Chitinophaga varians: one gene and its partner. The protein of the gene in region 1 binds, or shares a complex with, the protein of each later gene. Links are inferred from orthologs where the notes say so. Each region holds a gene or a part of one and is shown in the gene's direction. Other genes may lie near its edges.

Region 1 (5,515 bases):
TTCTGCTTTTGGTTCACCTGTCAATTATGTAGATGAAGAAAAGGCGGCGTTCAGGCCTGCTCCCTTTGTGGCCAGTGGTTATGGTGGCGCATTGTTGTATGACCAGGACCGGCAGCGGTTTGTGTTCCATGATCCGATGTTTGGCACCAAATGCAACAGCCTGAGAGACGGTACGTTGTTCTCTTACAATACGGGAAGGGACATGGTGTACATGGCGTATACCAACTATAACCGGGGTGATGTGTATGCTATTTTGAAAGACAAGGCCGGAAAATACTATACCTATTGCATCAATGTCAGCTATTCCGGTGTTAAACAAAGCTACTATACAGAGATGATCAATGCGCCGGAACTGGACAAGGCGACTGCTTTTGCCGTCAGCAATCAGCTGGGGTACGTGTTTTATGCCGCCGGCGGCCGTGTGTACGAGTACGATGTATTTACCAATAAGGCGGTACTGATGGCCGATTTGGGTGGAGAACGGGTGAGTGTGCTGAAATGTCCGTTGTTCAGCTCTTATGGAAAGGACTTTTATACCAACCTGACTAATTCCCTGGTGGTGGGCAGTTACGACCCTGCCCGTCCGGACGCCGGAAACGGCTCCATCCGTGTTTACAGCATCCCTGCCAGAAATGAGCCCTTGCAGCTCACCTGGAGTTATGGCGGCCTTGGTAAAATTGTGGACCTCGCCTACAGAGAAAGATAAAAACACTATATGTGACGGATTTGCAGGGAGTTTTGTTATATACTTCCTGTAAGTCCGTTATTCTCAATTATCGATGGAATTCCCGCTTAATTCCCTTCATTTCCCCAAATTTATTCCTAATTTTACCCTCCTTGATAAAGCGGCTACAACAAAACTGACAGCTTGACAGTTCTGCTTTCCAAGCATAATATTTGAGTAACTGGTAATCTCCGTCTATCCAACACTTCGCCCGCAGCTTCCGTGCCACAGGCCTGGTAGAAAGGAAAAACCAACTGACATAGCTTCAGGGGACGGGGAGATGTTACAGAAACTAAAATTGTAATTCGTAATTAAACATTCAACATGTTAGGTTTTTTAACAAAACTTTTTGGAGGGAATAAATCAGACAGAGACATTAAATCTGTCACTCCAATAGTGCAGCAGATCAACGATGAGTACGGAAAGCTGCAATCCCTGCCTATCGACGACCTGCGTCATAAAACCCGGGAATTCCGCGAACGTATCGCTACCCACCTGGCTGCCATCGATAAAGAAATTGCTGAGAAAAAAGAAGCGGCTGAAGCCGTAGAAGATATAACCGAAAAAGACGCTATCTATCAGGAAATCGATACCCTGAAAAAAGACCGCGACAAACAACTGGAAGTGGTGCTCAAGGCTATTCTGCCGGAAGCATTTGCTGTTGTAAAAGAAACTGCCCGCCGTCTTTCCACCAATCCTACCCTCACCGTTACTGCTACAGACATGGACCGTCAACTGGCCGTGCTGAAAGACTATGTGACCATTGACGGTGACAAGGCTTCCTGGAAAAACAGCTGGAAAGCCGCCGGTAACGAAGTGACCTGGAACATGGTACACTACGATGTACAGCTGATCGGTGGTACCGTGCTGCACCAGGGTAAAATTGCCGAAATGGCGACCGGTGAAGGTAAAACACTGGTATCTACCCTTCCCGCATACCTTAACGCCCTCGCCGGCGAAGGGGTGCACATTGTAACCGTGAACGATTACCTGGCACGCCGTGACTCCGAATGGAACGGCCCCCTGTTTGAATTCCTCGGTATTACTGTAGACTGTATCGATAAACACCAACCCAATACACCGGAACGCCGTAATGCTTACCTGGCGGACATCACCTACGGTACCAACAACGAATTCGGCTTCGACTACCTCCGTGATAACATGGTGCACAGCCCGGACGAAATGGTGCAACGCAAACACCACTTCGCCATGGTGGATGAGGTGGACAGCGTGTTGATTGACGATGCGCGTACGCCGCTCATCATCTCTGGTCCTATCCCCCGCGGTGAAGAACAGGAGTTCCATGCGCTGAAACCACGTATCCAGTACCTGGTAGACATGCAGAAAAAAGCGGCCAACCAGTACCTGCTCGAAGCTAAAAAGCTGATCGCTGAAGGTAAAGACGACCCTAAAACCGGTGGTCTGGCCCTGATGCGCGCCTGGAGAGGTTTGCCGAAAAACAGCGCGCTGATCAAATACCTCAGCGAGCCCGGTATCAAAGTATTATTACAGAAAGCTGAAAACTACTATCTGGCTGACCAGCAACGCGAAATGCCGAAAGTAGATGAAGGCCTGTACTTCGCGATAGAAGAAAAACAAAACAGCGTAGACCTGACTGAAAAAGGTATCGCACTCATCACACAGGGCGGTGAAGACCCTAACTTCTTCGTGATGCCGGACGTAGGTTCCGAACTGGCTGAGATTGAAAAAATGGCAGTCTCTCCGGAAGAAAAACTGCAGCGCAAAGAAATGATGCTGCAGGACTACGCCCAGAAGTCAGACCGTATCCACTCCGTACAGCAGCTGCTGAAAGCATATACCCTGTTTGACAAAGACGTGGAATATGTGGTAATGGACGGTAAAGTGAAGATCGTGGACGAACAAACCGGTCGTATTCTCGATGGCCGCCGCTACTCCGACGGTCTGCACCAGGCGATCGAAGCGAAAGAAAACGTGAAAGTGGAAGCTGCCACCCAGACATTCGCCACTATCACCCTGCAGAACTATTTCCGTATGTATCACAAGCTGGCCGGTATGACCGGTACGGCTTCCACTGAAGCGGGCGAGTTCTGGGAAATCTACAAGCTGGACGTGGTGACCATCCCCACCAACCTGCCTATTTCCCGTGGCGACGCGGAAGACCTGGTATACAAAACCAAAAGAGACAAGTATAAAGCTGTTATCGAAGAAATCAAGCAGATGCAGTCCAAAGGCCGCCCGGTGCTGGTAGGTACCACCTCCGTGGAAGTGTCTGAGCTGCTGAGCAAAATGCTGACCTTCGAGAAAGTGCCTCATAACGTACTGAACGCCAAACAGCACGCCCGTGAAGCCCAGATCGTGGCTGAAGCCGGTCTGACCGGCGCTGTGACCATCGCCACCAACATGGCCGGTCGTGGTACGGACATCAAACTGGGCCCCGGCGTAAAAGAAGCAGGTGGTCTGGCCATCATCGGTACAGAAAGACACGAAAGCCGCCGCGTAGACAGACAGCTGCGTGGTCGTGCCGGTCGTCAGGGTGATCCCGGATCTTCCCAGTTCTTCGTATCCCTGGAAGATGACCTGATGCGTATGTTCGGCTCCGACCGTATCGCCGGCCTGATGGACCGCATGGGCTACAAAGAAGGAGAAGTGATCCAGCACAGCATGATCACCCGCTCCATCGAAAGGGCACAGAAGAAAGTAGAAGAGAACAACTTCGGCATCCGTAAGCGCCTGCTCGAATACGATGACGTGATGAATAAACAGCGTACCGTTATCTATGCCAAACGTAACCACGCCCTGTTCGGCGAACGCCTGGCCATCGATATCGACAACGCTTTCTTCGACGTAGCAGAAAATATGGTGACCTCCGGTAAAGAAACGGGCGACTACGAATCGTTCAAAATGGACGCCATCATTAACTTCGGCATCGATACCAATATCACCCAGGAAGAACTGCTCCGTACTGACGTGTCCACACTGTCCTCCAAACTGTACCACCAGGCGATGGACAACTACCACCGCAAAGTACAGGACATCACCAGCAACACCCTGCCGGTGATCGAGCGCATCTACCAGGAACAGGGACACCACATCGAGAACATCTCTATTCCGTTTACCGACGGTAAAAAAGGTGTTAACGTGCTGGCCAACCTGAAAAAGGTAGTCGATACCAAAGGACACGAAACCATGAACGCGCTGGAACGCAGCATCACCCTGGCCCTCATCGATGAAGCCTGGAAAGAGCACCTGCGCGCCATGGATGAACTGAAACAATCCGTTCAGGGCGCCGTGTACGAACAGAAAGATCCGTTGCTGATCTATAAACTGGAAGCCTTCAAACTGTTCAAACAGATGGATGGTGAAACCAGCCGCGACATCGTTTCCTTCCTCTGCAAATGCGGTATCCCCGTAAGTCAGGACCAGGGCCCGCAGGAAGAACAGATCCGCGAAGGCCATGAAGAAAAAACAGACATGAGCCGGATGCGCGCTTCCCATGAAGATATCGTTGAACAACAGCATAACGGCCATCAGGCAGCTCCGGAATACGATATGCCTGAAGAAAAGCAGGAGCCGGTGAGAGTAGGCCCCAAAGTAGGACGCAATGACCTCTGTCCCTGCGGTAGTGGCAAGAAATTTAAAAACTGCCACGGTAAAGACCTGTAGTTAATTACAAATTACGAATTACGAATTACGAATTCGGGGTTCGTTTGAAATAATGGCGGATTATGGATTTGGACATTTTTAATGTTGAATTCCATAGTCCGCTTTTTCTTTTTTTGCCTTTTTGTTTGTTAACACTAAACCATTGTTTGATGAAAAGAAATGTTATTCTTGAAAAGAGTTATTTATTCGGAATTAGAACTGTTAAGTTGTTTTTATATTTGAAAAAGTGTGGTGTTGATGAGGTTTTAATAAAACAACTCTTAAAAAGTGGGACTTCTGTAGGAGCGAATGTAGAAGAAGCTGTGGGAGCATCGTCCAGGAGGGATTTTATTCATAAATTGAGTATATCATACAGAGAAGCCAGAGAAACGATTTATTGGATAAAACTTCTTAAAGACGCCCAAATCCTGGAATAAAAAATGGCAGATTCAATGCTCAAAGATAGTGAGGAATTAGCCCGCATTATTGGCTCAATTCAAAAATCAGCTAAAAACCCTCACAATAAAAGCACCCCAAATTCGTAATTCGTAATTCGTAATTCGTAATTTTACTTCTATGAAGGTAAACAGGTACATAGACCATACTATTTTAAAGCCCACCACCACACTCGAAGACATCAAGAAGCTGTGCATGGAATGTGTGGAATACGATTTTGCTGCAGCCTGCGTGCCCCCGCCCTATGTGAAAGTAGCCAAACAGTTCCTGGGCGCCACTAATACCAAAGTGGCCACTGTCATCGGTTTTCCGTTCGGTTATTCCGCTATTGAAGCTAAGGTGGCGGAAACTGTACTGGCCATTGTGGACGGTGCTGATGAACTGGACGTGGTGATCAATATCTCTGCACTCAAAAACAACGACTGGGAATATCTCGAAAAAGAGATCGCCAATCTGATGTATATCATCCGTGAAAAGAAAAAGGTGATCAAAATGATCATCGAAAGTGGCATATTATTGGAAGAGGAGATCATCAAATGTTGCCAGCTCTACAGTAAATACGGGGTAGATTTTGTAAAGACTTCCACCGGATATGCGGAGAAAGGCGCCACCGTAGAAGCGGTGAAACTGATGAGGGCCAATCTGCCTGATAATATACAGATTAAAGCTTCCGGCGGTATTCGTACCTTTGCCTTTGCGAAGGAGCTGATA
Region 2 (2,893 bases), on another replicon or contig:
CTCCTCAGGTGCTGGGAATGGTCCGTAAAGTTGATCACCTGGTAAAAGTAGAGACAGTTAACGCTTAATTAATTAAGTAACACTGCTGTGGGATTGTCTGCTGATAATCTTACTTTTACATTTGTAACTTTACAAAGTCATACTTTTTACAATTACATGCGAGCGGTTAATTTCCGCGTAAGTAAAAACAATTAAATTATGAATCTGCATTCATTAAAGCCTGCTAAAGGCGCCGTACATAAAGAAAAACGTCTCGGACGTGGTGAGGCTTCCGGTAAAGGTGGTACTTCTACAAAAGGTAACAAAGGTATCCAGCAACGCGCCGGTTACGCCAGCAAAAGAGGCTTTGAAGGTGGCCAGATGCCAATCCAGCGCCGTATGCCTAAACGCGGTTTCAAAAACAATAACCGCGAGGAATACACCATCTTCAACCTGGGTCAGATTGACCACTTAGTTGAAAAATATGGCCTGCAGGAATTCAACCTCGAAAACCTGTATATGAACGGCCTGGTGAACCGGACAGCTAAAGTTAAAATCCTGGCTAACGGTGAACTGAAATCCAAGGTGACTGTTAAAGTAAACGCTATCAGCGAAAAAGCTAAACAGGCCATCGAATCAACAGGTGGATCAGTAGAACTGGTATAAGACTTTACGACTGAGGAGACGCCTACGGAGTAGTGCGTCTTTTCATATTTAATAGCGCTATTAAACCTTTATCTTCCTGTGAAGAAATTTATCGAAACGATTAAGAATATCTGGAGTATCGAGGATCTGCGTAATCGCATCTTAACTACCCTGCTCCTGGTCCTCATTTACCGTGTTGGATCGTATATAGCCTTGCCCGGTATTGATGCAAACGCGCTCAGCAACTTTGAAAAAAATTCTAACCAGGGCATTCTGGGACTGGTAAACATGTTTGCCGGCGGATCGTTTTCAAGGGCCTCTATTTTTGCGTTGGGTATCATGCCCTACATCTCCGCTTCCATTGCTATTCAGTTGCTGACCATAGCAGTACCTTATTTCCAGAAACTGCAGAAGGAAGGTGAAAGCGGCCGCAAGAAAATCAACCAGTATACCCGCATCCTTACTGTGGTGGTAACCGGATTCCAGGCAAGTGCTTACGTAGCTTATCTCCGTAATCAGTCAGGTGGCGCTATTATTCCAGAATACGGAACCTTCTTTTTCTGGCTCTCTACCACTATCGTCCTCACAGCAGGTACCCTGTTCGTGATGTGGCTCGGTGAAAAGATCACAGATAAAGGTATTGGTAACGGTACTTCCATTATCATCATGATGGGCATCCTCGCCCGCCTCCCACAAGCCCTGATCGGGGAATTCTCCTCTAAAGTGGCCGGCTCCGGCGGTCCGATCCTCTTCCTGATCGAAATCGCGGTGTTTATCATGATCACCGTGGGCCTTATCCTGCTCGTTCAGGGTACCCGGAAAATTCCCGTTAACTACGCAAAACGTATTGTGGGCAACAAACAATACGGCGGAGTTCGCCAGTTCATTCCCCTCAAAGTGAATGCAGCTGGTGTAATGCCGATCATCTTTGCCCAGGCTATTATGTTCATCCCTGCTACGGCCATCGGTTTCGCTACCAGCTCTGAAAGCGCTTCCGGTTTCGTTCGTATCTTCAGTGACCACACTAATGGCTGGTACAACCTGATCTACGCTGTTCTCGTGATTGTATTTACTTATTTCTATACTGCGCTGATCTTCAACCCCACTCAGATGGCGGATGAAATGAAACGCAACAATGGCTTCGTTCCTGGTGTTAAACCCGGTAAAGCGACTGCCGACTATATCGGTGCTGTAATGGACCGCATTACCCTCCCGGGAGCATTTTTCCTGGCACTCGTGGGTATTATGCCCGGTCTGGCAGCTGCCTTCAAGATCAACAGCAACTTCGCCACCTTCTTCGGTGGTACGTCCCTCCTGATCATGGTAGGGGTTATCCTTGATACGCTGCAACAGATCGAAAGCCAGCTCCTGATGCGCCACTACGATGGCCTCATGAGCACCGGCCGCATCAAGGGCAGAACTGCCCCGGCTAATGCTTAAATGATTGATCGCCCGGTGCTCCGGCGCCGGATGCGACAAACGCAATAAAATAGCCACAAGAGCTTTCACGCTTTGGTGGCTATTATATTTTGTTAAGGCCGTCAACCGCCCCGTTAAAAGGGCCGTCCGGCCAAAAGTTTACGAAAGATGATTCACTATAAGACGAAGGAAGAAATAGAGCTGATCCGTAAAAGTGCCCTCCTCCTCAGCGCTGCCCTGGCTGAAGTGGCGAAAGCCCTCAAACCAGGTATGACCACGCTCGATGTAGACGCGGTGGCGGATAAATTTATCGTGGAAAACGGAGCCGTGCCTTCGTTTAAAAACTATAAAGGTTTCCCCAACGCCTGCTGTATCTCTGTGAACGAGGCAGTGGTACACGGTATTCCCAATAAACATGTGCTGAAAGACGGTGATATCCTCACAGTGGACGTAGGCGTGTATATGAACGGTTTCCATGCTGACAGCGCCTATACTTTCGCTATTGGCAATGTGCCCGAGAATGTGCGCCGCCTTATGGCCGCCACGAAAGCATCTCTTTATAAAGGCATCGAAAAGGCCGTTATCGGCAACCGTATCGGGGATATCTCCTACGCTATTCAGGAATATACCGAAAAAGAACGCGGTTACGGCGTGGTAAGGGAACTGGTAGGGCATGGCCTTGGCCGTCATCTCCATGAAGACCCGCAGGTGCCTAACTACGGCAAACGTGGCAGCGGCCCGGTGATAAAGGAAGGCCTGGTCATCGCCATTGAACCGATGATCAACCTCCGTACCAAGGACGTGGAATACCTGGAAGACGGCTGGACCGTGGTTACCCGCGACAGAAGCC

Evidence for each region. The genes of interacting proteins can lie anywhere in the genome.
Region 2: the proteins of secA (region 1) and secY are in contact, whole or in part, in a crystal structure (PDB 3DIN), measured with the Thermotoga maritima proteins. The link is inferred for Chitinophaga varians from one-to-one orthologs. Residues at the interface, in WP_004082002.1 of Thermotoga maritima: Glu261, Ala262, Arg263, Lys300, Ala301, Arg302, Thr303, Ile304, Ile305, Leu323, Tyr324, Asp325, Pro326, Val329, Ser330, Tyr333, Ile336, Lys340, Phe345, Val349, Glu363, Phe364, Tyr374, Ser375, Gly376, Gly377, Glu393, Ile395, Thr482, Ser483; in WP_004081795.1 of Thermotoga maritima: Glu108, Gly109, Glu110, Glu111, Ala236, Glu237, Arg238, Arg239, Ile240, Thr241, Ile242, Gln243, Tyr244, Ala245, Arg246, Arg247, Val248, Thr249, Gly250, Arg251, Arg252, Val253, Tyr254, Gly256, Ala257, Ser258, Thr259, Tyr260, Leu261, Pro262.

Annotation. Positions count from the first base shown.
Region 1 is NZ_JABAIA010000001.1:2,115,691-2,121,205, reverse strand. Bases 735-4,569 are described here. They hold secA (preprotein translocase subunit SecA), read left to right. Parts: upstream 735-1,048; coding sequence 1,049-4,369; downstream 4,370-4,569. Other genes in these bases: HGH92_RS08610 (four helix bundle protein), read left to right, coding at 4,519-4,569. In the rest of the region: HGH92_RS08620 (PKD-like family lipoprotein), read left to right, coding at 1-706; more of HGH92_RS08610, read left to right, coding at 4,570-4,785; deoC (deoxyribose-phosphate aldolase), read left to right, coding at 4,925-5,515. UniProt on the Escherichia coli protein: Required for protein export, interacts with the SecYEG preprotein conducting channel.
Region 2 is NZ_JABAIA010000002.1:300,578-303,470, forward strand. It holds secY (preprotein translocase subunit SecY), read left to right. Parts: upstream 1-723; coding sequence 724-2,064; downstream 2,065-2,893. Other genes in the region: rpmD (50S ribosomal protein L30), read left to right, coding at 1-68; rplO (50S ribosomal protein L15), read left to right, coding at 199-645; map (type I methionyl aminopeptidase), read left to right, coding at 2,212-2,893. UniProt on the Escherichia coli protein: The central subunit of the protein translocation channel SecYEG. Consists of two halves formed by TMs 1-5 and 6-10.